Regions from separate parts of the Virgibacillus ainsalahensis genome, predicted to be linked through region 2. Evidence: riboswitches for the same ligand, from Rfam matches in the RefSeq annotation. Region 2 holds a riboswitch; each other region holds the start of a gene.

Region 1 (8,396 bases), 810 kb from region 2:
CGTCAATAACATTCGCTTTCATCTCTTCTGGAACAAGGGTTGCGGCTATAATAAAATCATAGTCATTTTGTTTATTGATTGCTTCACTGACTTTTCCTTGATGGATTTCGACCTTTTCATATAGTGCTTCTCTCTTTAACCATTCTTTTAATTTTCCGATAATTATAGTGGAAGTGGCGACACCAGTAGCACAGATAACTAACATTTTTTTCATACTTAACCTCCTTTGTTTTTAAACTTATTAACGTACAGCAATCCTCCTATTGCGGTTAAACCAATCAGCCCAATCCCATACCAGCTCAACAGCTTTCCCAGTCCTGCAAATAAGGCAGTTGTCCAGACAGCACCATCAACAAGTGCAGAAATACTTGTATTATTGCCCATATCAAATTGAGCGGACATCGCCATTTCCGTAAATAATGGGGAAATCCATGTGGCAATGTATAAGCCAACACCGATGTAGATCGTTGCACCGATTACCGTTCGAATAATATTCCCTCTAAATACAGGCACCATCAAACATACAATGAAAGGAATGGTTGCCAAATCACCGAATGGTAAGACGCTGTTTCCAGGTAATATGACTGCCAGACACAATGTAATTGGAATCATTAATAAGGAAGCCGATAACACTGCGGAATGCCCAACTGCCAGGGCACTGTCCATTCCAATATACAGGTTTCTGTTTGGAAATCGCTTTTTAATCATGTTACTGGCAGCCTCTGAAACAGGCGTTAATCCTTCCATTAACAATGCAACCATTTTCGGCATAAGAAACAGGACGGCACCTGTCTGTATAGCTAATTGCAGTGTTTCCTTGATGCCATAACCTGCCAACAATCCGATAATAAAACCAAGCAAAACACCCAAAACCGTTGAATCACCAAGAATTCCAAAACGTTTTTGAATGGCTTCCGGGTCTGCTTCCAACTTGTTGAACCCTGGAATTCGGTCAAACACTGCGTTCAATGGTTTGGCCAGAAAATAGGATGGGGCAGATGCTGCATGTGGAAAGGTAATTTGTTTGTATCCAAAATAGGATTCCACTTCTGGAGCAATGAGGTCACCTAATAGAAAAATAATCAGTACGTGAACAGCTGTTGTAACTAAACCTAAAGCAAAATCATTTGTTAATGCATAAACAAGAGACCCCGTGAATGCAACATGCCAATAGTTCCAAATATCAACATTTAATGTTTTGGTTAAGCCAAATAATAGTAATATAAGATTAATCCCGATGCCTATTGGAATAGCAAGGCTTCCGAGTGCGGTACCATAGGAAATCGCAGCAGCTGCTGGCCAGCCAACATCAATGGTATGTAAATCGAAACCGAAATGATCTACCATCGACTGTGCTGCCGGACCTAAACTTGATGTTAATAATTCCAAAACGACATTCAGTCCCACAAAACCAACGCCAACCATAAGCCCGGAATAGAATGCTTTTTGTACCTTTGTACCAAGCGCTAATGCAAAAATAAAAATAATAATTGGGAGCATCACACTGGCTCCCAAATCAACAAAGCTTTGTAAAATCGCCAATGAGCTCCCCTCCCGATTAGCTTTTGCTGTTTAGGCATTGCTGCGATTTCAGCCTGCTTTCTACGCCTGCTGTTTACCCAATATACCGGTGATATAGTGATTTAGCTTGCACGACATCACTCGTTCCATGGACAAGGACACGACCATCCTGAAACAGGACGAATCGATATGCATCGATGGTAAAGGATAAAAGAAATTGATTATGCTTTACATTTCCTATTTCTGAAAGATGTACGGCCACTTCCCTCAAGTCCGGCTTCTCCTCTATTTTTGGCCGGATTTGAACGGTATCTCTCCCACATAGCACAGCTGTTTTGGTTTGATTCTCGTAATTTAAATATGGATGGCTTGCTGCCTGACCACATGATAGGCAGTCTTCATTTTTAAACGGTTCAACATCAATGAAAGACTGCTGGTTGGTCCAAATATCAAAGGATATTAACTTATTTCGTAAAGCTTCCCAGTTTTCGGTGAGTATTTTCAACGCTTCCGTTGTTTGATGTGCAACAATAAGTTGAACAATTGGACTGATGATTCCACCGGTATCACAGGTTATTCCACCTATTGGCACTTTTTTCATCAAACAGTGCAGGCATGGAGTTTTATCCGGAATGATGGTATAACTAATGCCATAACTGCCAACAACTGCACCATAGATCCATGGAATATTATGTTTTTGAGAAATGTCATTAATAATCATCCGAATATCGAAATTATCTGTTGCATCCATAATTAGGTCCACCCCTTTCACGAGATTTTCCATCTCAAGGGGCCCTATATCCACAACACTTGCCTCAATCGTCACTTCGCTATTAATGCTCTCTAATCTTCTTTTAGCCGCTATCGCTTTTGGAATGCTGTTTATCGCATCATCTTCGGTATATAACTGTTGACGTTGCAGATTGCTCCATTCAACATAATCACGGTCAGCAATGGATATTTTTCCAACACCGGAACGGGCAAGAATCTCCGCATTTGCAGTACCAAGTGCACCTGCTCCAATAATTAGTACATGCTTACTTTTTATTTTGTCCTGACCGTCTTCACCGATGGGGGAAAATAATATTTGTCTTGAATAACGGGCATCCATCAACGGCTAACCCCTTCCAATGGACTGCTTGCTGTAGCATAGCGTTTGATTGGAATTCGCCCCGCCTCATAGCCCAGTTGACCTGTTTTTACAGCTAGTTTCATAGCCTCAGCCATTTTAACTGGATGCTTGGCGCCTGAAACAGCAGTATTCAGCAGGATGCCATCCGCACCCAATTCCATTGCCTCAACAACGTCTTTAGGTGAGCCAATACCAGCGTCAACGATAACAGGCACACTCGATTGTTCGATAATAAAGCTTAAGTTAAGCGGATTGATAATACCTTGCCCAGACCCGATTGGTGATGCTCCAGGCATAATCGCATGTGCACCGAGCTCTTCCAGTTTCTGAGCTAACAGAACATCATCCGAGGTGTAAGGAAGCACGGTGAATCCTTCTTTTAGTAGTTCTTCTGTTGCATGTAAGGTTTCAACTGGATCAGGCAGCAGTGTTTTATCACAGCCAATTACCTCAACCTTAATCATGTCACAAAGACCTGAAGCTTTAGCCAGTTTCGCCGTACGAACTGCTTCTTTTGCCGTTTTTGCACCTGCAGTGTTTGGTAACAGGCTGTATTTCTTTATGTCTACCTTTTCCAGAAAATTTGGCTGTGTCGGTTCAAATATGTCCATCCGACGTACTGAAAATGTTAAAATCTCTGTTTCTGATACCTCCACGGCTTCTTTTTGTATATCAAAGTTCGGGAATTTTCCAGTTCCCAACAGTAATCTGGAGTTAAAATTTTTATCCCCAATCGTTAACATATCAGCCACCTCCTACAAATTGTACTAATTCAAGTTTATCTCCATTTGTTACTTCCTTGTTTGAATGGTTTTCGAGATCTAAAATTTCACCATTGTGTTCGACAATGACGACCGGCGGATTGTTAAAAAAGTACCCAATCACATCTGTAATCGTTTTAACATTACCTGGTACGTTAACCTCGTTTCCATTGACAAGCAGATTCATGCGTTTACCTCCTCATGTGGTATTCGGTCCATTCGAAATGTATCATCGATCGCTTTTCCTTGAATTAAATCGGCCATAAGGAAGCCGGTTACAGGAGCTAGTAAAATCCCATTGCGATAATGCCCCGTTGCGATGGATAAGCCGCCTAAATCAGGGTCCCTCCCCAGATAGGGCAAGCCATCCCCCGTTTGTGGACGAATACCTGCCCACGCTTTTTCCCATGTAGCCGATTTTAGTGCCGGGATAATTTTCATAGCATTATTTATCAGCTGGTAGACGCTCGTCAATTCAACTGATTCGTCAAATGTATCGGGTTTTTGTGTTGCCCCTATTATTAGGCTCCCGCCTGATTTCGGAACGATATATCCATCGGACGAAAAAATACTTGATGTTACAATGCGTCCATGATGGTGAACGGATAAACATTCTCCTTTTACTGGATGTGCATTTAAGGTTAACCCGGTTTTCTCGATAATTTGGCTGCTCCACGGTCCACCTGCCACAATAACTTCATCCGCAAAGAATATATCCGTTCCAGTTCTCACACCGGAAACACTGCCATTTTCCTTCACGAAATCAATTACTTCTGTATATTCAAGAAATTCCGCCCCTAAAACAGCTGCAGATTTTGCTAATGCTTGTGAGAAAAGCGGTGCTGAAACCTGTCCATCACGCGGCATGTACAAACCACCTGCAACAGTACCGGAAATTTCCGGCTCTCTCGCTTGTACCTGTGCCGTATTCAGTAATTCTGCGGTTTCTCCCTTCATTTCTTGAAATGAAGCGATCTTTTTTAAGTTTTCCATTTCTTCATCAGATTGAGCCACTCGTAAAATTCCGCTTTGCAGCAGTTCAATATCAATACCGGAAAGTAATTTTAACTCTTCTGCCAATTCAGGAAACATTTCCCTGCTTCTTCGTGCCATGGAGAACAGTGGACTATCTTCTGTAATTTCATTCTGAGCTCCTAGCATGCCGGCAGCAGCACGTGACGCTTTTTGTGCGATTCTTTCTTTTTCAATAACCAGTACGTGATAGTCACGTTTACTTAATTGAAAGGCAATCGAACAACCAATTACACCCCCGCCTACAACCACTGCATCATAACGTTTTTTCATCATCAGCCACCTTTCTTAATGCTTTGCGATATGCGATTACGTTTTTCATCGGATCATTTGCTAATAAAACACCAGATAATACTGCGATTCCACTTGCACCACTTTTGATGATATCTGGTGTGTTTTCAGGTGTTATACCACCAATGGCAATAACTGGTGTGCTTACATGCTGGACCACATCTTTCAACCCCTTTAGTCCATTTGGCTTCAGCCCGGGCTTGGATTGGGTTTCATATACATGTCCGTACAGTAAATAATCGGCGCCATGTTTGGAAGCGAAAAGGGCCTCATCCACCGAATGAACGGAACAGCCGATACATAAGTGGTCGTAAGGACTTCTTACCTCCGATACATTCATGCTGTTTTTACCTAATTGCACTCCCAGTGTTTTCATAGAATGAGCGACTTCCATCCGATCATTTACGATTATCTTTTCAGGTTGGATGCCTTTTGAGTCAAGTAATTCTATTGTTTCCACCAGTTTGATGTCGGACCATGATTTTTCCCTTAGGTGAAACACATTCACATATGGATTTATTATTTTAGCAATCGAAGCGAAGATTTCCGGTGTTTGTTGACCGGTTGAGATGATATGAAGCTCTCCTGGTGATTTTTTACGAGTATCGACAGAAACACCTCCTTAAAAATCATGCAGAAACGTAAAAAACCACTTCCCTTTGGTCAGGAAAGTGGTTTGAATGTAATATTATCTTCAAATTAGGAATAGACGTATCCATTCTTTCACTTCCCTACGCCGGCATCAACCGTATCAGGTTTAAAGAGTCCCAAAGTTACACTTTGATCTCAGCCCTTCTAAAAGGCACCCCTAGTGAATCGATTCTATTTAATTGTTAGTAGCATTATATCATTGGTACTAAAATTGTCAATAATTATTCTTTTCGTAAAGTAACCGTTTTCGATGCGGCTTCACGCTATTGAAAATAAACATCTTTTCCTTGTACACATTGAACCTACGAGAAACGCATTCTTACACGTCAATCCAGCTAATTGAACACTTCGATTCATGTTTTAACATTACTGATAACGGTTAAATTATACATAAAGTCAACATCCTATCCAATACTGCGAATGAGGTGATATCATGGCAAATCAAGAAAAAGAAAACAAACATAATGATGATTCCCTGGAACAAAAGCAAAAATCGAATGATCCAAATCAGGATATCGACCCACAAGGTGAACCAGACTCCAAACCACAGGAGAATTAATGATAGCCATAAAAGAAAATACCACATGTGTAAGGCAAGCCTGAAATCAAACAGGCTTGCCTTTTTCAGTTAGGAGTATAATGGTATCCTCCTAACTTTTATACAATTCGGTTTTTGCTCAATGGTACTGAACAGTTTTTTTAACTATGTGTTTCAGTCGCATACTTGTTTAAAAGTTTATCAAGTTGTTGGCTGCATTCTATTGTTCGATCATTTGCCAAACCATACTCCAGCCCGAGTTGAATCATTTCATTCTTTTTCATTAAAATATCTGTTGGCAAGTTGGATGGTACGGCTACGATTATTTGTTCCATCAATATTTCTTCCCTTCTTACATCTGCTTTCATTGGTTCAGATATTAGTTTGTTTAAAAACCCAACAAAAAATATTATGCCAACTTTTAATAAATGATGCAATAGATTCTACAAAAGTAGACATGAGTAGACAAAAATAATTTTCACCATTTCGGTTTTTGCATCAGAAAATTTTAATGAAATCAGAAAACATTGCTGCCTTAATCATGTTTTAATTGTAAATTGTCATATACAGGATAATATAAAGTAAAAAATGGGGATGAATTTTATGAACGCGTATGGAGATAATTGGGAGAATTACGGAATGGATTACCTGGAGGTCAAGAAGACATATGAAAAACCGATTCTATTTACCGTTTAGAATCGGTTTTTGGGATCACTTTGATATTGTATCGGTAATGACATATTACACCCTCACTTCCAAAAATTTGGTGGATTATCTTTTTCTGTGGAAATCCCCGTAAAATGTTGCATTTTTATCGATGAACTGTTCCAGTTTTTTAATTGCTTTTTTCATATAATCTCAACTTCCTTTCTATTTTTTTAATTACTGACGGTTAAGTCTTTCATAAGCATCTACATACAATTCCATGGAATCCTTTAGTAGTTCTTTTACTTTTTTCATCATGTTTATCTCCCCTTTCTTTTGATACTTTAATTATGGAAGAAAAGGGAGTTTTTTACAAAGTCCGTGGAATCGGTAACATTTCTCATGAAAACGAAAACAAATGAAATGAAAACGGGCACAACGCTTGTTTTCTTAAAATATCGCTTTTTTTCTCGGTTTATCTTGAAAATCGCTAGCAAAACGGTAAGGATTCATATCGAGCCCTCCCTCAGATAGGGGTTATTTGACAGACACATCCAGGACATCATCACTTTTTTCCTGGTTGTTCAATTGGATATAGTGATGAAGCGTATCAATCTTCGAAGTCTTCCCTTCTTTATTACGTAATCCCGGCTCGTATAACATTTGATTTTCAACCCCATAGCGTGGGCTAAAGAACACAGGCTAAGAACGCCCCGTCCTAGGGCAACGCCTATGTGACCAACATCGTGTTGGCCCGAGGCTGAAGCCGTGCCCACTAAAAAGCGAAGTATTCTGCTGAAGCGATTAGCGATTGTGATAGCGCTCTGGTTTAAAAGAAACGGAAGAAGCAAAATCACGATAAAGTTACGTCGCATTTTATATCAACTACGAAGGTTAATAAGCAACAAAATTTACGAAAGGATTCTTCAAAAAAACTAAGCTGTTACAAAAAATTATTTTGAACTCAAGTTATCCCGATTTACAGCTTGTGGCGGGCGTTCCAACCATCCATAATCAATTAAAATATTGGTTACATCTTCAACGTATAGTCCATTATCCATTAAAAAACGTGTATACATCCCACCTATATCACGTCTGCCGTTAAAAGATGCAGCATTCGCATATGTTCTAACTTTCATGGAAAACATCTCCATCTTATGAATCAGCATTAATTTATCCGAAAACGGTGAAATTGTAGAATCAGTAACCAAGTGATCCAAGCTCTCGCGAGAAGGTAAGTCATCTTTATGAAGTTTTTCTGTAAACGCCTCTACATGCTTATCAGCAATATTCTTTCCTCTTTTAAGTATCTGCTGAACGTTATCATCTTTGGCTACTTGACTAAAAGCAATCAGAAGAGCTCCACTTGTTACATCATTTTCAAGATTATCGTAAAGATGCGTGATTTCTAAAGCATGAAGAGGTCTCGTATCTCCAAAGAAACCCCTTAGATATTTTTGCTTTTGAACAAAATCAACTTTTTCAGGTATCGGAATTTCTGGCGGGGTCACGAAAAACCCTTTTTTCATTAAGACATTGTCAACTTCAGTTAAAAGTTTTACTGTAGATTGAAGGCAGTAGATAAAGAAGTTTTTTACATCATTTCGTCTCATTAAAGGTATTGCAATAGAATAAATACTCATTCCTGCTTTACCCATATATTTTAGATAGTGCAGGTAAAACTCATCTAAAAACAATCTCGGAGCATTTAAGTCCACGTCCCCTTCTGTAAAACCGATTGGTATTGGGAATTTTTCCTGAATAAATATTTCTTCAATCGTTTTCAGAAACGAGTTACATAAATTCAAAGCATCATTTAAAACTT
Region 2 (8,396 bases):
GCGCCTGCAGCAATTAAAAGATATGTTGAAAGCACAGGCAAATACAAAAGAGGATACGAACAGCAGCGTTCGCTTTGAACCGGAAATAACAGAAGAAAAATTTAAAAAGAATGTAGAGATTGCTAAAAAACATATCAGGCAGGGTGATATTTTCCAAGTTGTCCTATCCCAAAAAATGACGGCTGAAATCAATGGAGATCCTTTCTCTTTTTACCGAAAACTTCGAAAGGCGAATCCTTCTCCCTATATGTTTTATATTGACTTTGAAGACTACCTTGTATTAGGGGCCTCCCCGGAGAGCCTGATTCAAACAACTGGTGATGAAGTTGTAACAAATCCAATTGCGGGTACCCGTGCGCGCGGTACCTCACCTCGAGAAGATGAAGCATTAGCACAGGAATTACTTACGGATGAAAAAGAAATTGCCGAGCACCGGATGTTGGTTGACCTGAGCAGAAATGATCTTGGCCGCGTCTGTGAAGTTGGCAGTATCACGATTCCAACTTATATGAAAATAGAAAAATATCAGCATGTGATGCATATCGTTTCAGAAGTAACGGGGAAATTAAACAAAAATTACACCAGCATTGACGCATTGGCCTCATGCTTACCGGCAGGGACCGTTTCCGGGGCACCAAAAATCCGGGCAATGCAAATCATTAACGACCTTGAAGACAAAAAGCGCGGGGCATATGCTGGCGGAATTGGCTATATCAATTTCAATCATGACTTAAATATAGCACTTGCCATCCGGTCTCTTGTTATCAAGGAAAAACGTGCGTACCTGCAAACCGGTGCAGGGGTTGTCTATGATTCCGTCCCGGAAAAAGAATACGCGGAAACCTTACACAAAGCAAAATCTCTCATGGAGGTGAATAATATTGATTTTATTACTGGATAATTATGATTCATTCACCTACAATCTTTATCAATATTTTTCAGAAGAAGCGATAGATGTTCAAGTAGCAAGAAACGATAAAATCACTATTAAAGAAATTGAAAATCTTCAACCGGAAGGACTGGTAATCTCACCTGGGCCTGGATTACCTGAGGAAACCGGTATATGTATAGAAGCAGTAAAACATTTCCATAATAAGCTCCCGATTTTTGGTGTTTGTTTAGGCCAGCAGATTATCGCTGAAGCATTCGGAGGACAATTAAAACCGGCAACTTTTATTAAACATGGAAAGACCTCATTGGTATCGCATAATGGCTCTGGTTTATTTCAAAACCTCCCCAGTCCCGTTGAGGTCATGCGTTATCATTCGTATGTCGTTGATGGAAATACACTGCCATCTCAATTGGAAGTTGTTTCCTCATCCCTGGAAGATGATGAGATCATGGCAATAAACCATCGTGATTATCCTGTTTATGGTGTACAGTTCCATCCAGAATCGATTGGAACCAACGAAGGAAAAGAGTTTATTAAAAACTTTTTACATGAAATCAGAAAGGAGTCCCCAAAAAATGAAACAATTTTTAAGTAAATTAATTAATCGTGAGAGTTTAACTGTAGATGAAATGAAAGAGGCAACCAAATATTGCTTTACTGAGTCCGCTACCGATTCTGAAATTGCTGCATTTCTGACTGCTTTACAGGCAAAAGGAGAAAACTCGGATGAAATCACCGGTATCGTTGAAATGATTCGCTCCCAGTCCACATTCAAAACAAGTCTTATTTCAGATGCAATGGATAATTGCGGTACAGGAGGCGATCAATCCTACAGTTTCAATATCAGCACAACATCTGCTTTTGTCATCGCGGGGGCTGGGGTCACAGTGGCAAAACACGGAAATCGGAGCATTTCAAGTAAAACCGGCAGTGCTGATGTATTGGAGCATTTGGGAGTTTCCTTATCTTTATCAAAAGACCATGTAGAAGAAATGTTACTGGATAACAAAATAGCCTTTATGTTTGCACCTCATGTTCATGCTGCATTGAAGCCTTTTTCCAAGGTTCGTAAAGATCTTGGATTGCCAACAATTTTTAATGCAATTGGGCCACTGACAAATCCGATTGAACTGGATTCCCAGTTTATTGGCGTTTATCGTCGCGACTTGCTCCCAATGCTGGCCGATGCACTAAATAAATTAGGAAGACGGCGCGCTGTCATTGTAAATGGTGCAGGAAATATGGATGAAGCCTCGCTTGCAGGAGAGAATCATCTTATTATCCTTGATCAGGGAAAGCAAACAGCTTTAACTTTAAGCTCAGAGGATGTCGGATTACCAACATACTCCAATGAACAAATCCGCGGTGGTAATGCAAAAGAAAATGCAGAAATCCTGCGTAACGTCTTAAAAGGAAAAAAAGGTGCCTATTTCGATACAACAATCCTCAATGCCGGACTCGGATTATTTGCGAACGGTACAGCAACAACCATTAAGTCCGGAATAGAGATGGCACAAGAAAGCATTGAGTCTGGCGCAGCACTTAGTAAATTAGAACGACTGGTAGAATACAGCAAAAAAATTCCAAGCGGGGTGTTATAAATGTCAATATTAGAGAAAATTCTAGTTGAAAAAGAAAAAGAAGTCACACAGTTGAAAACCCAAACCTTTGAAACGTTGCATGATAAAAAAATAACGACTTTCAAGGAAAAAGTAGCTTCTTCCAGTAATATGAATATAATCTCCGAGATCAAGCGCTCTTCTCCTTCCAAAGGTGAAATAAAGATGGATGTGGATCCGGTGACACAGGCAAAACAGTATGAGCATTCAGGTGCTGCAGCGATTTCCATTTTAACTGATAATCCTTTCTTTCATGGATCCATGGAAGATTTACGAGCAGTAAGAGAAGCTGTAGAACTGCCAATTCTGTGTAAGGATTTTATTATCGACCCTGTCCAAATTGACCAGGCAAAGGCTGCCGGTGCCAATATCATCCTGTTAATTGCAGCGGCATTATCGGATGCCGATTTGGAAAAACTTTATCAATATGCTAAAGACCAAAATCTCGAAGTACTTTGTGAAGTTCATAATGAAGAGGAAATGAAACGGGTACTACGGCTTGATCCGGAAATCATTGGAATAAACAATCGTAATTTAAAGACCTTCCACGTCGACCTCAAAGCAACAGAGGATCTGGCGGCAATGGTAACAAACCCGCAAACAATGCTTATTAGTGAAAGTGGTATAAAAACCAGTGAAGACGTAACCCGTGTACGTGACTTTGGAGCTGATGCCATCTTGGTTGGAGAAACACTGATGCGCTCAAGTAATTTGTCAGAGACCTTCCAGGAGCTGCAAATTCCGCTACTTACTAAAGGGGTGTGAAGCAAATGCTTGTGAAGATTTGCGGGATAAGGACAGAACAGGCTGCTTCTGCCGCAGTTCAGGCAGGTGCGGACTTTATCGGTTTTGTTTTTGCTCCGAGCAAACGTCAGATCACACCTGCTGAGGCTGAAGCAATTGCCAAGAGTCTGCCCACAACGGTTAAGAAAGTAGGTGTATTTGTAAACGAACCCCCTGAAAACATGAAGCAAATTGCAGAACAGGTCGGTCTGGATTATATTCAGCTACATGGAGATGAGTCCACTAAAATTGCTGAGGCTCTGCCCTATAAAGTTATCAAAGCCTTTCCGGTAGATAAAGACACAATTTCTAAAATTGAATCGTATCCATGTGACTTTTATTTGCTTGATAGTCCCTTTGGTAAAAATCGTGGCGGAAACGGTACATCTTTTGACTGGAATCTAATAGAAAGTCTATCCATTAATCAAGGAAAAATTATCTTAGCAGGGGGGCTGGCCCCAAAGAATGTGCAAGGTGCTATCAATCTCGTAAATCCTGCTGGAGTTGATGTCTCAAGCGGTGTGGAAACAGATGGAAAAAAGGATCATGAAAAGATCAGACAATTTATTCGAAATGCAAAACATACATGAAAGGATGAGTCCATTGACAACATATACCCTACCAGATGAAACAGGAAGATACGGTGAATTTGGAGGACGTTTCGTTCCTGAATTATTAATGCCTGCCGTCATAGAATTGGAAAAAGCCTATGACGAAGCAATGCAGAACCCTGATTTCATTTCAGAGTTAAACGATTATTTAAAGCAATATGTTGGCAGAAAAACCCCGTTGTACCATGCAAAAAGCCTGTCTAAAAAGCTCGGGGGAGCACAAATTTATTTAAAACGTGAAGATTTAAATCATACTGGGGCACACAAAATAAACAATACCATCGGCCAGGCGCTCTTAACACTTCGAATGGGCAAGAAAAAAGTTGTTGCCGAAACAGGAGCAGGTCAGCATGGTGTCGCCACCGCAACTGTATGTGCCTTGCTGGGGCTTGAATGTGTCGTATTTATGGGGGAAGAAGACATACGTCGGCAGAAACTGAATGTATTTCGAATGGAGCTATTAGGTGCGGAAGTTCGCAGTGTATCCCATGGGAGCGGCACATTAAAAGATGCTGTCAACGAAGCTTTACGATACTGGGTAAGCAATGTGAATGATACCCACTATATTATAGGCTCCGTTGTCGGACCACACCCCTTTCCAAAAATCGTGCGTGACCTTCAATCTGTTATCGGCAAGGAAACAAAACAGCAGATGATTGATCAGACTGATAGTTTACCAGATGCCGTTGTCGCTTGTGTTGGCGGAGGGAGTAATGCAATGGGTATGTTCCACCCATTTATTGAAGATGAACATGTAAAATTATTCGGAGTTGAGGCAGGTGGAGCTGGATTGGCAACCAACAAACATGCAGCTACATTATCTGGAGGAAAAGTTGGTGTCCTGCATGGAACACTCACACATCTGCTTCAAGACGATGATGGTCAAATTGAAGAAGCCTTCTCCATCTCAGCAGGACTTGATTATCCCGGAGTAGGACCAGAACATAGTCATTTACATGAAAACGACCGGGTAACCTATACATCGATTACAGATGATGAAGCCTTGGAGGCATTTCAATATCTTTCAAAGACGGAAGGTATTATCCCTGCACTGGAAAGCGCCCACGCTGTTGCTTATGCATTAAAACTGGCAAAAGACATGAAACAGGAAGAAACTCTGGTTATTTGCCTGTCCGGCAGAGGGGATAAGGATGTTGAGCAAGTAAAAGACAGATTGGAGGAAAACTAATATGGGTAAACAACAAATGGAACAGGCTTTTCAACTTAAGCAAGCAGACAATCAGAACTTGTTCATCCCGTATATAATGGCAGGTGACGGTGGTTTGGATATATTGGAGGAACGAATTTCTTTCCTCCAAGAATCCGGTGCAGCAGCAATTGAACTGGGAATCCCATTTTCTGATCCTGTGGCTGACGGACCAACGATACAAGAAGCAGGGATTCGCGCACGAAAAAATGGCACATCCCTATCAAAGGTGCTGGAAAAACTGCAATCTTTCAAAGAAAATCGTTCCATCCCTATTATATTAATGACATATATTAATCCGATTTTTGTTTATGGGGTGGAAAACTTTGCAAAAGCGTGCAGACTGGCCGGAGTGGACGGAGTAATCATTCCCGACCTGCCGCTGGAGGAAGAAAATTTGATTGATGCACATTTAAAAGAGAACGATATTGCCTTTATCCAACTGGCTGCGATGACAAGTCCAAAATCCCGGTTAGTTACGCTGGCAAAAAAATCAGAAGGCTTCCTCTACGCCGTTTCCGTCGTTGGGACAACTGGAGCACGTGCAGCACATCACACGGATGTAACAGCATTTCTAAAGATGTTAAAAGAGAATAGTTCTGTTCCTGTACTGGCAGGCTTTGGGGTTTCCAATGACGAGCAAGCACGTGAACTTAGTAAAAATTGTGATGGTGTCATCGTGGGCAGTAAAATCGTTGATTTATTACATGAAGGTAAAGAGGCAGAGGTTAAACATTTAATTAACAGGAGTCTGAAGCAGGAAGTAAAGAGTTAATAGCTCTCAGGAGAAATGAATATACTTGTTTCTCCCCCTTCTTTTTTTACCTTTAACTTAAAAATAATAATAGATCGAAAATAGCGTTAATTATTTTACATTCTGACAACTATAAGATAGGATAAAAGTGGAATTTGTATAAAAATTAGCACTAAGGGAGCCGTAAAACTGACTGAGAGGAATGCGATTATTCTGACCTTTGCACCCGAATTAGATAATACTAGCGTGGGAAAGTGCAGTTGATATTAGAACTTGGCTTTTTCCAAGCCCTTGTGACAAATTAGCCCGCACTTATGCAGTAAGAAAGTTTTATACTTCTTAACTGCCAAAAAAGACTGCAACCTTAAGGAATTGCTGTCTTTTTTTAGATAGAATCGTACGAAGCCAAACATTATCGTATTAAAACATTTCACGTTTGTGTTATGCCTCCCCTTGTGTCCAAATTTATTCTCGGAGGTGATTAATTGTGGAGAAACAATGGGGTTTTTTGGATAGTGGAATTGCCGATGCAGCAGTAAATATGGCTTTAGATGAATCTTTACTGAATTGGCATGGCAAAGGTGAAATCCCTCCTACATTGCGCTTTTATGGATGGTCAGCACCAAGTCTATCTATCGGGCATTTTCAAAAAACTGCCAAATCTATTGATTTTACTGCTCTAGAAAAGTATACCTGCCAATTTGTCCGCCGATTAACCGGTGGCAGTGCTGTTTTACATGATAATGAACTTACCTATAGCCTTGTTATCTCAGAAGATGATCCATCGATTCCAAAATCAGTAACAGAAGCCTACTATGTGTTAACAAAGGGTGTTCTGGAAGGGTATAGAAATTTAGGTATCCAAGCTGATTTCGCTATGCCAGAAAGGCGATTGAACAGGGAAAGAACGGATATTTGCTTTGAAAACCCAGCATCCTACGAAATGATTGTTGATGGCAAGAAGATCTCGGGAAATGCACAAACGAGAAAAAAAGGTGTCCTTCTGCAGCATGGGTCTATACCTATGAGCATCGACACAAAAATGTTATTTGATATGTTTAATTTCCCGTCAGAGAAAATCCGGCAAAGAAAGCGAAATTCCTTTGTAAATAAAGCAACTACTATCAACGATCTGACAGGAAAACAGCATACGTATGAAATGATGACAACTGCTTTCAAAAAAGGATTTCAGACAGGATTAGATATAAGTTTTCAACCAATAGAACTATCTAAGGACATGTGGGAAGAAGTATACCATTTAGCAAGTGTAAAATATGCCAGTGAATCATGGAATAATAATACATCGAAGGAGCGAGTAATCAATGGCAAAACAAGCAGAGTACATACGTAAACCTGAATGGCTTAAGACAAAAATCAACACCAATGAATCATACAGAAAGCTTAAACACTTAATGCGCGATAAAAAATTAAATACAGTTTGTGAAGAAGCACGCTGCCCAAATATCCATGAATGCTGGAGCGAACGAAAAACTGCTACATTTATGATTTTGGGAGATACGTGTACTCGGGGTTGCCGGTTTTGTGCGGTGAAAACCGGTCTGCCTAATGAACTGGACTGGGGAGAGCCAAAACGGGTTGCTGAGTCTGTTGCAGTAATGGGATTAAAGCATACTGTCGTTACAGCCGTCGCTCGTGATGATTTAAAAGATGGCGGCGCAGCAGTATTTGCGGAAACAGTTCGTGAAATCCGCAAACAAAACCCTGGTGGTACGATTGAAATTCTTCCTTCCGATATGAAGGGGGATTATGAAAGCCTTCACACACTAATGGATAGTGAACCGGACATATTCAATCATAATATTGAGACCGTACGCAGATTGACGAAAAAAGTAAGAGCTATTGCAATGTATGACAGGTCACTGCAACTCTTGCAGCGGGTAAAAGAAATTGCTCCTAACACGCCAACAAAATCCAGCATTATGGTTGGTCTAGGAGAAGAAAAAGAAGAAATCATTCAGGCTATGGATGACCTATTAGCGCATGATGTAGACATCCTTACAATTGGACAATACCTGCAACCGACGAAAAAGCATTTGATGGTCGAGCGTTACTATCACCCGGATGAATTTGAGGAGTTAAAAGAAATCGCTCTAAAAAAAGGCTTCCGCCATTGTGAAGCAGGACCGCTCGTAAGATCCTCCTACCATGCAGATGAGCAGGTCAGTCAAACTTCTGCACAACGCAGAATTGATTATATGAAAGGCGTGGAAAAACAGACGGACAAAGAGGTTGACTTTAATTTTTAATATAAAACAATTTTTATCAATAACAGACATTTAAAAAGCTCCAGTCACTTTAGACTAGTGACTGGAGCTTTACTCTCTCAGCTATAAATAAAAAGATTATTGTACAACAGAGCGAATGAATTCATAATTCTTCGCTGTTTTTTCTCTTTGTAATTGTTCTTCATTCTTTTGAAAATAATGATCTCTAATCCATTATAATCTTTAGAAACATCTTCCCAATATTAATCATCGCCCGCTCGTCAACCTTAAACTTTGGATGATGA
Region 3 (8,396 bases), 1.5 Mb from region 2:
ACGCTTTTAATATTGGGACAGAACCGGAATTCTTTTTGTTCAAATTGGATGAAAACGGTGATCCTTCATTAGACCTTAATGACCATGGAGGTTATTTCGATTTAGCCCCTACAGACCTAGGAGAAAACTGTAGAAGAGACATTGTTCTGGAATTGGAGGATATGGGATTTGAAATTGAGGCATCTCACCATGAAGTGGCTCCGGGACAGCATGAAATTGATTTTAAATATGCAGATGCCATACGACACGCGGATGATATCCAGACATTTAAATTAGTTGTAAAAACGATTGCGAGAAAACATAACTTACATGCAACATTTATGCCCAAACCTCTATTTGGTGTAAACGGCTCAGGAATGCATGTTAATATGTCTTTATTTAAAAATGGAGAAAACGCGTTTTTTGATACAAAAGGGGAATTACAGTTAAGTGACGTGGCATACCAATTTACTGCTGGGGTTATTAAACACGCAACTAACTTTACCGCTGTAACCAACCCTACAGTTAATTCTTACAAACGACTTGTTCCTGGTTTTGAAGCGCCATCTTACGTGGCATGGTCTGCATCAAACAGAAGCCCGTTAGTCCGCGTTCCTAAGTCAAGAGGGGTCAGTACAAGAATTGAAGCAAGAAGTGTCGATCCTTCTGCCAATCCATATTTAGCATTGGCTGTATTACTTGCTGCCGGTTTGGATGGTGTGGAAAATAAACTAACACCACCAAGCCCTGTAGACCGCAACATTTACGTAATGACGAAAGAGGAAAGAGAAGAAAATGGCATTAAAGATTTACCTTCGACTTTATTAGGTGCATTGGAAGAATTACAGAAAAATGAGGTAATTGTAAAAGCAATGGGGGAACACTTATATGAACACTTTATAGAGGCAAAGGAAATTGAGTGGGATATGTTTAGAACTACCGTACATCCTTGGGAGAGAGAGCAGTATCTGACCACTTACTAATTTTGAAGTTATGTAGTATTCTATAAAAAAATAAAAATGTCATCACCACTAGGGGAGCTATATGCTGAGAGAAGAACTTTCGACCCTTAGAACCTGATCTAGTTTGTACTAGCGTAGGGAAGTGGAGTGAATCTATTATTTGTTGAAATTTCTTCTCATATTTCTTCCTAAATAGAAGTCACCCACTACCACGGGTGGCTTTTTTGTATATTAGGGGGATTTAGAGATGGTGCTAGAAAAAAAGGGTGCGACTGTAACAGTGGGGGTGGAAGAAAAACTTTCACCTGCAAAAGGTTTCCTCTTTGGTTTGCAGCATGTTTTTGTATCCAACGTCTGGCTTGATCCGATTTATGTTGCAGCTTTAATCGGTTTACCATTGGGGTTATCAGCCAATATGGTAAATGCAATCTTTATTGCCGCGGGTCTCGTTACGCTGATTCAAGCGACGAAATTCGTCCGTTTGCCTGTCATTCAAGGTCCATCAGCAGCTTTTGATGCACTGATAATCAGTGCTGGTAAATCGGGGAATTTAGCGGCTGCGGGTGGTGGGATTATTGTAAGTGCTATTATTGTTTTCTTTTTGGCAATCACCGGTATGTTAAGCCGGATGAAGTCCTTCTTCACCCCGGTTGTCACCGGAACCGTAATTTTTATCGTAGGAGTTGCCCTTTCTAGTTTTACTTTAGAGTTATTTTTAGGCGGAACCTCTAGTTCGGAAACATTTCTTGACGGTGGAATTTTAACGATGTCGATCGCTACGTCACTCATTGTCCTTTTATTGTCCAATTTTGGCCAAGGAAAGTTACGTTCTTATTCATTCTTAATTGCCCTGGTAATAGGGGATCTCATCGGGCTTATGCTTGGGTATATTGATTTTTCTGTTATCACCGAGAGCGGTTGGATCGGTTTACCGCATTTTCTTCCCTATGGTGCACTTACGTTTGATTGGGTCACGTTCGGTGCTTTCTTTTTTGCTTACATCGTGGCAGTAATTGAGGCGATGGGGGTTTATCATGCCGCTGCTGAAATGGTTGATGTAAAGTTGGATGACAAGCGGATTCGTGGCGGGTTTGCCGGGGAGTCTATAGGTTCGTTGGCATCTACACTAATCGGAGGGTTCCCGACTACGGCTTACGGTCAAAACGTTGGTTTAATTCGCTTGACAGGCGTAGGATCGCGCCATGCTGTAAAAGTAGCTGCAGTTATTTTCCTTGTATTAGGCTTTGTACCGAAAGCAGGTGCGTTACTAGCTGTAACGCCACATGCTGTGGTAGGAGGAATCTTTTTACCGGCTGCCGCGTCGCTCATTTTCACGGGACTGAATATTCTAGGCGGGATGAAAAAGACGGACGCAAACTTTATGATTGCCGGCCTTTCCATTTTATTGGCTATTGCCTTACCGGACTTTTTTGTGAAGGTTGAAGGCGGAGTGGGTGATTTTCTTGGTAACACCATTTTAGTCGGAGGAGTAAGTGCGATTATATTACAACTTATACTGATTCAGCTCCCGGGTTGGTTCAGTTTTAAAAAAGGAGGAAAAAAATAATGAGACAACAGACAAAGCAGATTATTGATCAAATTCTTTCTTATATTAACAAATCGGATGTAGAGGAAACAGACTTTCAAGCGTTGGCATTAAAACTATTCTCTTACCAATTCGAATACAACCTTCCATATAAAAAATATTGCCAAAAAAGGAGGAAAACACCCCTGACGATCCAACACTGGCAGGAGATTCCTGCTTTGCCAATCCAAGCATTTAAGGAGTTAACTTTATCCTGTGAGTCAACAAATGAACCCGAAGCTGTGTTTTTGACTAGTGGCACGACAAATGCTCAGAAACAGGGACAACATATTCATCCTACTTTAGAAGTATGGGATACATCGATGAAGACTGCGTTTAATCAATTTGTTTTACCAGATCAAAAGGCAATGACCATTTATGTGATCTCTCCTGCTGAAGACTTGAATCAACAGTCTTCCTTGTCCCGCTATTTGACGATGGCGGTTAAGCATTTTGGTAAAGAAGACAGCAATTATTTTTTCAAAGAAGACGGGCTTGATATGGAGGCATTGACCACAGCTTTAAAAGAAAGTGAAAAGAAACAAGAACCTGTTTTACTGATGGGCGCTTCTTCCGCTTATGTTCACTTTTTAGATTATTGCAGGGAGAACGGTCTCACGTTCCAACTTACAGAAGGTAGTCGGATATTTGATACAGGCGGCTTTAAAGGAAAATCCCGTGAGATGCCTCGAAATGAAGTGTATGAATCTTTTGTGAGGACATTTGATGTTGATAAAAACAGCTGTATTAACATGTATGGAATGACGGAATTAAGTTCGCAAATTTATGAAGTAACAGCTCGAGAGCCCAATTTGGAAAAGTTGACCCCGGCATGGGTAAAGACGCTCGTTCTTGATCCAGATACATTGCAGCCGATGAAAGATGGAGAAGTTGGTGTGCTTGCCCATTATGATTTAGCTAATTGGAATTCCTGTATTGGAATTTTGACTGAGGATATCGGTTATCAGACGGACAATGGTTTTGTTCTTCTCGGACGTGCAAAGGGATCAGAAGCCCGTGGCTGTTCAATTGCTGTAGATGAACTTATGAAGGCTAATCGAAAGTAGGGAGCTTTGATGAACAAAGAACAATACGAGACAGGCGCTTATTTCATTCCCGAAACGATTCAACTGACGTCTTTTACAACACGGGAATTTGAATCTGGAGAAGAGAAATTAATTCTAAAATATCCTGATCTTTCAGGTGAAGATATTCAATTCATTTCGAAGACCATAAAGAAAAATCAAAAGATTTACCTGAAGGATCTCAAAATTGCTGAAGTGATAGATATCGTGGATACAGCTGTGCAAAAATGGCTAGATCCTGATTACCACCTGCGGAAATTTGCAGAGAAATGGCTCCCTGTCGTCACAGGCTATGACTCGGAGATGATTCGACTTGAATTAAAGCGATTCCTGCGAACGTTTCGTAAAAAAGAGCTGCTTCGCTTCATACTGGAGGAATTCGATGATCCAACTGTACTTGATGATTTTCGCCCCAGAAAAAAGGGCGGTTTCAGCAAAGCATTTGGCCCAAATCTTATCCTTCATTTTTTTTCAGGGAATGTTCCCGGACTCCCTGTGTGGAATTTGGTCATGGGCTTACTGGTAAAGTCGGGGCAATTGGGAAAAACTTCTTCTTCAGAACCCCTGATGCCTGTTTTATTTGCCCAATCTCTGGCCGAAGTTGATACAAATCTTGCCAGGGCGTTAGCAATCTTGCCTTGGAAAGGCGGTGAGTATGAGCTTGAGCAACCGGCAATAGCAGAAGCTGAAGCAGTGGTTGCCTATGGATCAAGTGAATCTGTTGAAAACATCAGGGATCGGGTTCCGGCACACAAACGATTTTTAAGCTATGGTCATAAAATTAGTTTTGCGATGATTGGGCAAGAGTCCCTGACAGCGGATCGTTATAAGGAAACAGCACATCGCTTAGCCGAAGATGTTTCCGTCTATGATCAGCAGGGGTGCTTATCCCCCCAAAGCATATATGTAGAAGAAGGTGGGGTAGTCAGTCCACGGGAATTTGCCCAACTCTTAGCTAAAGAAATGGATCATTACAACGACAAGAAGCCAAGAGCTATTATTTCAGACGAGGAAGCATTAGCGATTCGGTCACTTCGTAGCCAATATGAATTTCAAACAGAAAATGCTGTGTATTCCTGTCCTAACGATACCAGCTGGACGGTCATTTACCATCCAGAACCTGAATTTGAAGCCTCTCCTTTAAATCGGGCCGTCCATATATTTAGATGTACAAGATTAGAGGAGATTCCTTCGATTCTTTTGCCCTACCGCCAATATTTACAAACAGTCGGTGTAACTGTTGGACCAAGACGGTTATTCCAGCTGTCTGAACGGCTGGGGGAGGTGGGAGTTAACCGGATTTGTTCCGTAGGGAAAATGTCACAAGCACCTTCTGGATGGCATCATGACGGCCAGTTTAATTTATTGAATCTCATTCGTTGGACAGATATTGAAACGAGTGCTGAACAAAGCGCAGAGCTGTTTGACGCAGACTCAGAATAGAGGAGGTTTTAAAAAGTGAATTTGAAAGGAAAAATTACGCTTGTAACTGGGGCGAGCCGAGGCATTGGTGCCGCGATTGCAAAGGATTTTGGCGACGAAGGTGCGTTCGTTATCGTCAATTATCTCAAAAGTGAATCGAGGGCAGCGGCCATTGTCGATCATATTCAAGAAAATGGCGGGGAAGCCATATCAATGCAAGCGGATGTTACCGATGAAAAATCAGTGCAAGACATGGTCACAAAAGTTGTCGAATCCTTTGGCGCTATTGACGTGGTTGTTAATAATGCGTTACCTCACTACACATTCAACCCGAAAACGCGTAAAATGGCGTGGGAAATGAAGTGGCAAGATTATCAGAAACAAATTGAGGGTAGTATGGGGGGGACTTTTAACGTTTGTAAAGCGGTCATGCCCTATATGAAAGAGCAAAACAATGGGCGCATCATTAATATGATCACTAATTTAATAGATCTCCCTCTAGTTCCTTACCACGACTATACTTCTGCAAAATCAGGGCTTCTAGGGTATAGTCGCAACCTCGCAGTAGACTTAGGACGTTTTGGTATAACGGTGAACTGCGTAGCACCGGGATTGACGTATCCAACTGATTCCAGTCGAGAAACAAAAGAAGATGTCCGTGAAGAGATTGTCCGTCTTACTCCGATGGGTAAAATAGCTACCCCCACAGACATCACCGGGAGTGTCCTATTTTTCGCCTCAGATTGGGCATCATTTGTTACTGGGCAATGTATTCGTGTTGATGGCGGTTTGGTAATGGGATAGAGATTACAAAATATCGTACTTGTCGGTGCACAGGTGGGAGTAATTTTTTCCAAAAAGATGAAAGGTTCGCCAGACATCGGCTGCCCATTGCCATTCACCGTCTAAGATTATAAAGTTTTAATTCAATAACGGGTATCGCCAACATTTCGTAGGATTTTTGAAAATGTTGGCGCCCCCAATAGTAAGACTTCTGTTGTGATGAAGAACTTATAAAAAGAACTGATTTTAACTCTATATCTGGGCAGTCAGTCAAAAGTCTTCTTGACTAATTATTAGTGATTTCCGTTTTGTTGTTCTTCCTCTATCTCATTTTCTCCCTGATCTTGCTGTTCAGAAGGCTCTTCAGTGGGGTCTGGCTCCTGTTCATCAACTGTGCCACAACCGAACAATAGACCAGTGGATAGAATTGCTGCAAGCGTACCAAATATTAATTTTCTTAATTTCATTGTATTCACCTCGCTTAAGCATATCATTCCGTTTTAGTACTTTCCTACTTTTTGAATTTTTCATGAAATAATTAGCATATCAAAAAGCAAACTGAAAATAATTGCTAATTGATTTATTAAGCTTTAATGCATAGTTAGAATTCGTGAATGAATGGAAACTAAATGATTTTAATTGATTTTCTTTGCTCAAAGTTCCCTCATCACTTTTATTGTTGTTTATACTGAGGTTCTTCTTGCTCTATGTCATGAAGACGGGGAGTAAGATTATCAACAATCATTTGTGTCTGCTGAGCAGCATTTTGGTAAAGTTGTTTTGCTTCTTTATTCTCGGTTCCAAGAGCGAAGGTTTCTAAGCTTGCTTGGGCGCTTTTTAAACCAGCTAATGTTTGTTTTACTTGGGTTCCTACTGTCATAATGAATTCCTCCTTGATGAAATTGAATTAACAATCATAGGTTGACGATAAAGTGTTCCTTTTATGTATCCTAATATTTTCCATAGGAAGTAAATACAACAGACCCAATTCAATTATTTATGATGAAAAGCCAATTTATTACAGAAAAAACACCAAGCCTTACCTCTAAACGAGTTTAATAAGGATTGGTGTTTTTTTGTGATTGTCTAGCACTATTTATATAATCTGCGCAATTCTTGGCGGGCAACCTCTGAAAGCGATCCGCCAATATCCATTAATTCAACAATGTCTTTAAAGGCTCTTTCGGGAATCGCTAAATCGACTAGTTCTTCTGGAGAAAAACCTAAGTTAATCTCATCTTCCCGGCCTTCTTTTAATTTGGTAACAAAGTCAGGTTCGGTAACGAAAGGTGTAGACGCCCCGACCATATCAGAAAACCGGAAAGCTTCTAGTGCTTTTTCTGGTGAGTTGATGCCGCCAGTGGCCATAACCGGAATACGACTAGCAATATGTTCGTAAACAACTTGATTCATGAATTCATCTTTAAATTTACCTTGACGAATCGTTTGTTTATAAATATTTTTGCCCCAACTTGCAGTAGCTAAATATTGGATATTTGCTACTTCCATGATTCTATCCATGAAATAAAGGAAGTCTTCTACACTGTAGCCAATTTCATTGCCGCGTGTTTCTTCTGGCGTGCCGCGAAAGCCAAGGATAAAGTCAGCAGGTGCTTCTTCATCAATAACATTCTGAACAGCTCCCATCACTTCAATTCCAAAAAGTGCACGATTTTCAATATTTTGAGCACCGTATTCATCATCACGCTTATTTGAAAAGGTGGATAAGAACGTTTGAATTAATAAGCGCTGAGCACTTGAAATTTCAACTCCATCAAAACCGGCTTTAATCGCACGACGAGTTGCATCAGCATATTGGGTAATGACATGTTGAATTTTACGCTTGGTCATCGGTAAGACGGTATGTTCAACGGGACTTTTCAAGTTCATTTTACTTGGACCATAAACGACACCAAAATCCTTAAGCGATATTTTGGCGAAACGACCAGCATGAGTTAATTGAATAATTGCCTTAGCCCCATCTTTTTTCATTGCTTGAGCAAGTTGCTTGAGTCCTTGGATGCTGCGATTGTCATCGATACTAAAGCCATATTCAAACAATTGCCCATATTCTTCGATATACGCAGCACCTGTAACTTGAAGAGGTGCTGAACGAGCACGTCGCTTTGCATAAGCCAAATCTTCTTGCGTAACATAACCTTCAATGGTTGAAGAATTTGTAATCATCGGGGATAGGACAAAACGATTATCTAATTCAACACCATTTGGCAGGGTGATCGTTTCAAACAAAGGTCTGTATTCTTCTGTTGTCTTCATTTGTATATTATCCAATTCCCTCCATAATGCTGTATTTACTGTTAACTTAAAGCTATCACCTATGGTAAGTACTGTTAAATTAATACAGTTTTTCTGCCTGTAACAATAGATTTGTTCAAGATAAATTTATCATAGATTGTAATAATTAGCTATCTTAATAAATTTATTAAGAGAATAAGCTGCCTCGTTGGAGGTATTGCTAATACATGATATACTGAAATTTATTATGATGAAATTTAAATAAGAAAGAAGGATTAGTAGTGAGAAAACGAGCAAATTTTTTATTCATAGAAAAAAATGATG

What was found. Region 2 has a riboswitch for thiamine pyrophosphate ahead of ACZ427_RS15345 (lipoate--protein ligase family protein). Riboswitches for the same ligand answer to the same signal wherever they lie in the genome.
Region 1: another riboswitch for thiamine pyrophosphate. It lies ahead of ACZ427_RS11195 (thiamine phosphate synthase); the one in region 2 lies ahead of ACZ427_RS15345 (lipoate--protein ligase family protein).
Region 3: another riboswitch for thiamine pyrophosphate. It lies ahead of ACZ427_RS07655 (solute carrier family 23 protein); the one in region 2 lies ahead of ACZ427_RS15345 (lipoate--protein ligase family protein).

Annotation. Positions count from the first base shown of each region.
Region 1 is NZ_AP043943.1:2,292,412-2,300,807, forward strand. It holds gene ACZ427_RS11165 (PTS sugar transporter subunit IIB) at 1-214, opposite strand, end outside; gene ACZ427_RS11170 (PTS galactitol transporter subunit IIC) at 217-1,542, opposite strand; gene ACZ427_RS11175 (thiazole biosynthesis adenylyltransferase ThiF) at 1,616-2,632, opposite strand; gene ACZ427_RS11180 (thiazole synthase) at 2,632-3,396, opposite strand; gene thiS (sulfur carrier protein ThiS) at 3,398-3,601, opposite strand; gene thiO (glycine oxidase ThiO) at 3,598-4,722, opposite strand; gene ACZ427_RS11195 (thiamine phosphate synthase) at 4,703-5,245, opposite strand; TPP riboswitch at 5,449-5,557, opposite strand; gene ACZ427_RS11200 (hypothetical protein) at 5,822-5,947, shown strand; gene ACZ427_RS11205 (aspartyl-phosphate phosphatase Spo0E family protein) at 6,088-6,294, opposite strand; gene ACZ427_RS11210 (hypothetical protein) at 7,109-7,234, opposite strand; gene ACZ427_RS11215 (DUF3231 family protein) at 7,525-8,396, opposite strand, start outside.
Region 2 is NZ_AP043943.1:3,107,172-3,115,567, forward strand. It holds gene trpE (anthranilate synthase component I) at 1-901, shown strand, start outside; gene ACZ427_RS15315 (anthranilate synthase component II) at 882-1,487, shown strand; gene trpD (anthranilate phosphoribosyltransferase) at 1,468-2,493, shown strand; gene trpC (indole-3-glycerol phosphate synthase TrpC) at 2,494-3,276, shown strand; gene ACZ427_RS15330 (phosphoribosylanthranilate isomerase) at 3,282-3,884, shown strand; gene trpB (tryptophan synthase subunit beta) at 3,898-5,094, shown strand; gene trpA (tryptophan synthase subunit alpha) at 5,096-5,887, shown strand; TPP riboswitch at 6,031-6,136, shown strand; gene ACZ427_RS15345 (lipoate--protein ligase family protein) at 6,354-7,217, shown strand; gene lipA (lipoyl synthase) at 7,189-8,133, shown strand; gene ACZ427_RS15355 (M20 metallopeptidase family protein) at 8,318-8,396, opposite strand, start outside.
Region 3 is NZ_AP043943.1:1,605,417-1,613,812, forward strand. It holds gene glnA (type I glutamate--ammonia ligase) at 1-962, shown strand, start outside; TPP riboswitch at 1,003-1,099, shown strand; gene ACZ427_RS07655 (solute carrier family 23 protein) at 1,189-2,508, shown strand; gene ACZ427_RS07660 (LuxE/PaaK family acyltransferase) at 2,508-3,593, shown strand; gene ACZ427_RS07665 (acyl-CoA reductase) at 3,603-5,054, shown strand; gene ACZ427_RS07670 (3-oxoacyl-ACP reductase) at 5,070-5,837, shown strand; gene ACZ427_RS07675 (hypothetical protein) at 6,110-6,283, opposite strand; gene ACZ427_RS07680 (DUF1657 domain-containing protein) at 6,490-6,696, opposite strand; gene ACZ427_RS07685 (NADH-dependent flavin oxidoreductase) at 6,909-8,093, opposite strand; gene ACZ427_RS07690 (glycine cleavage system H family protein) at 8,354-8,396, shown strand, end outside.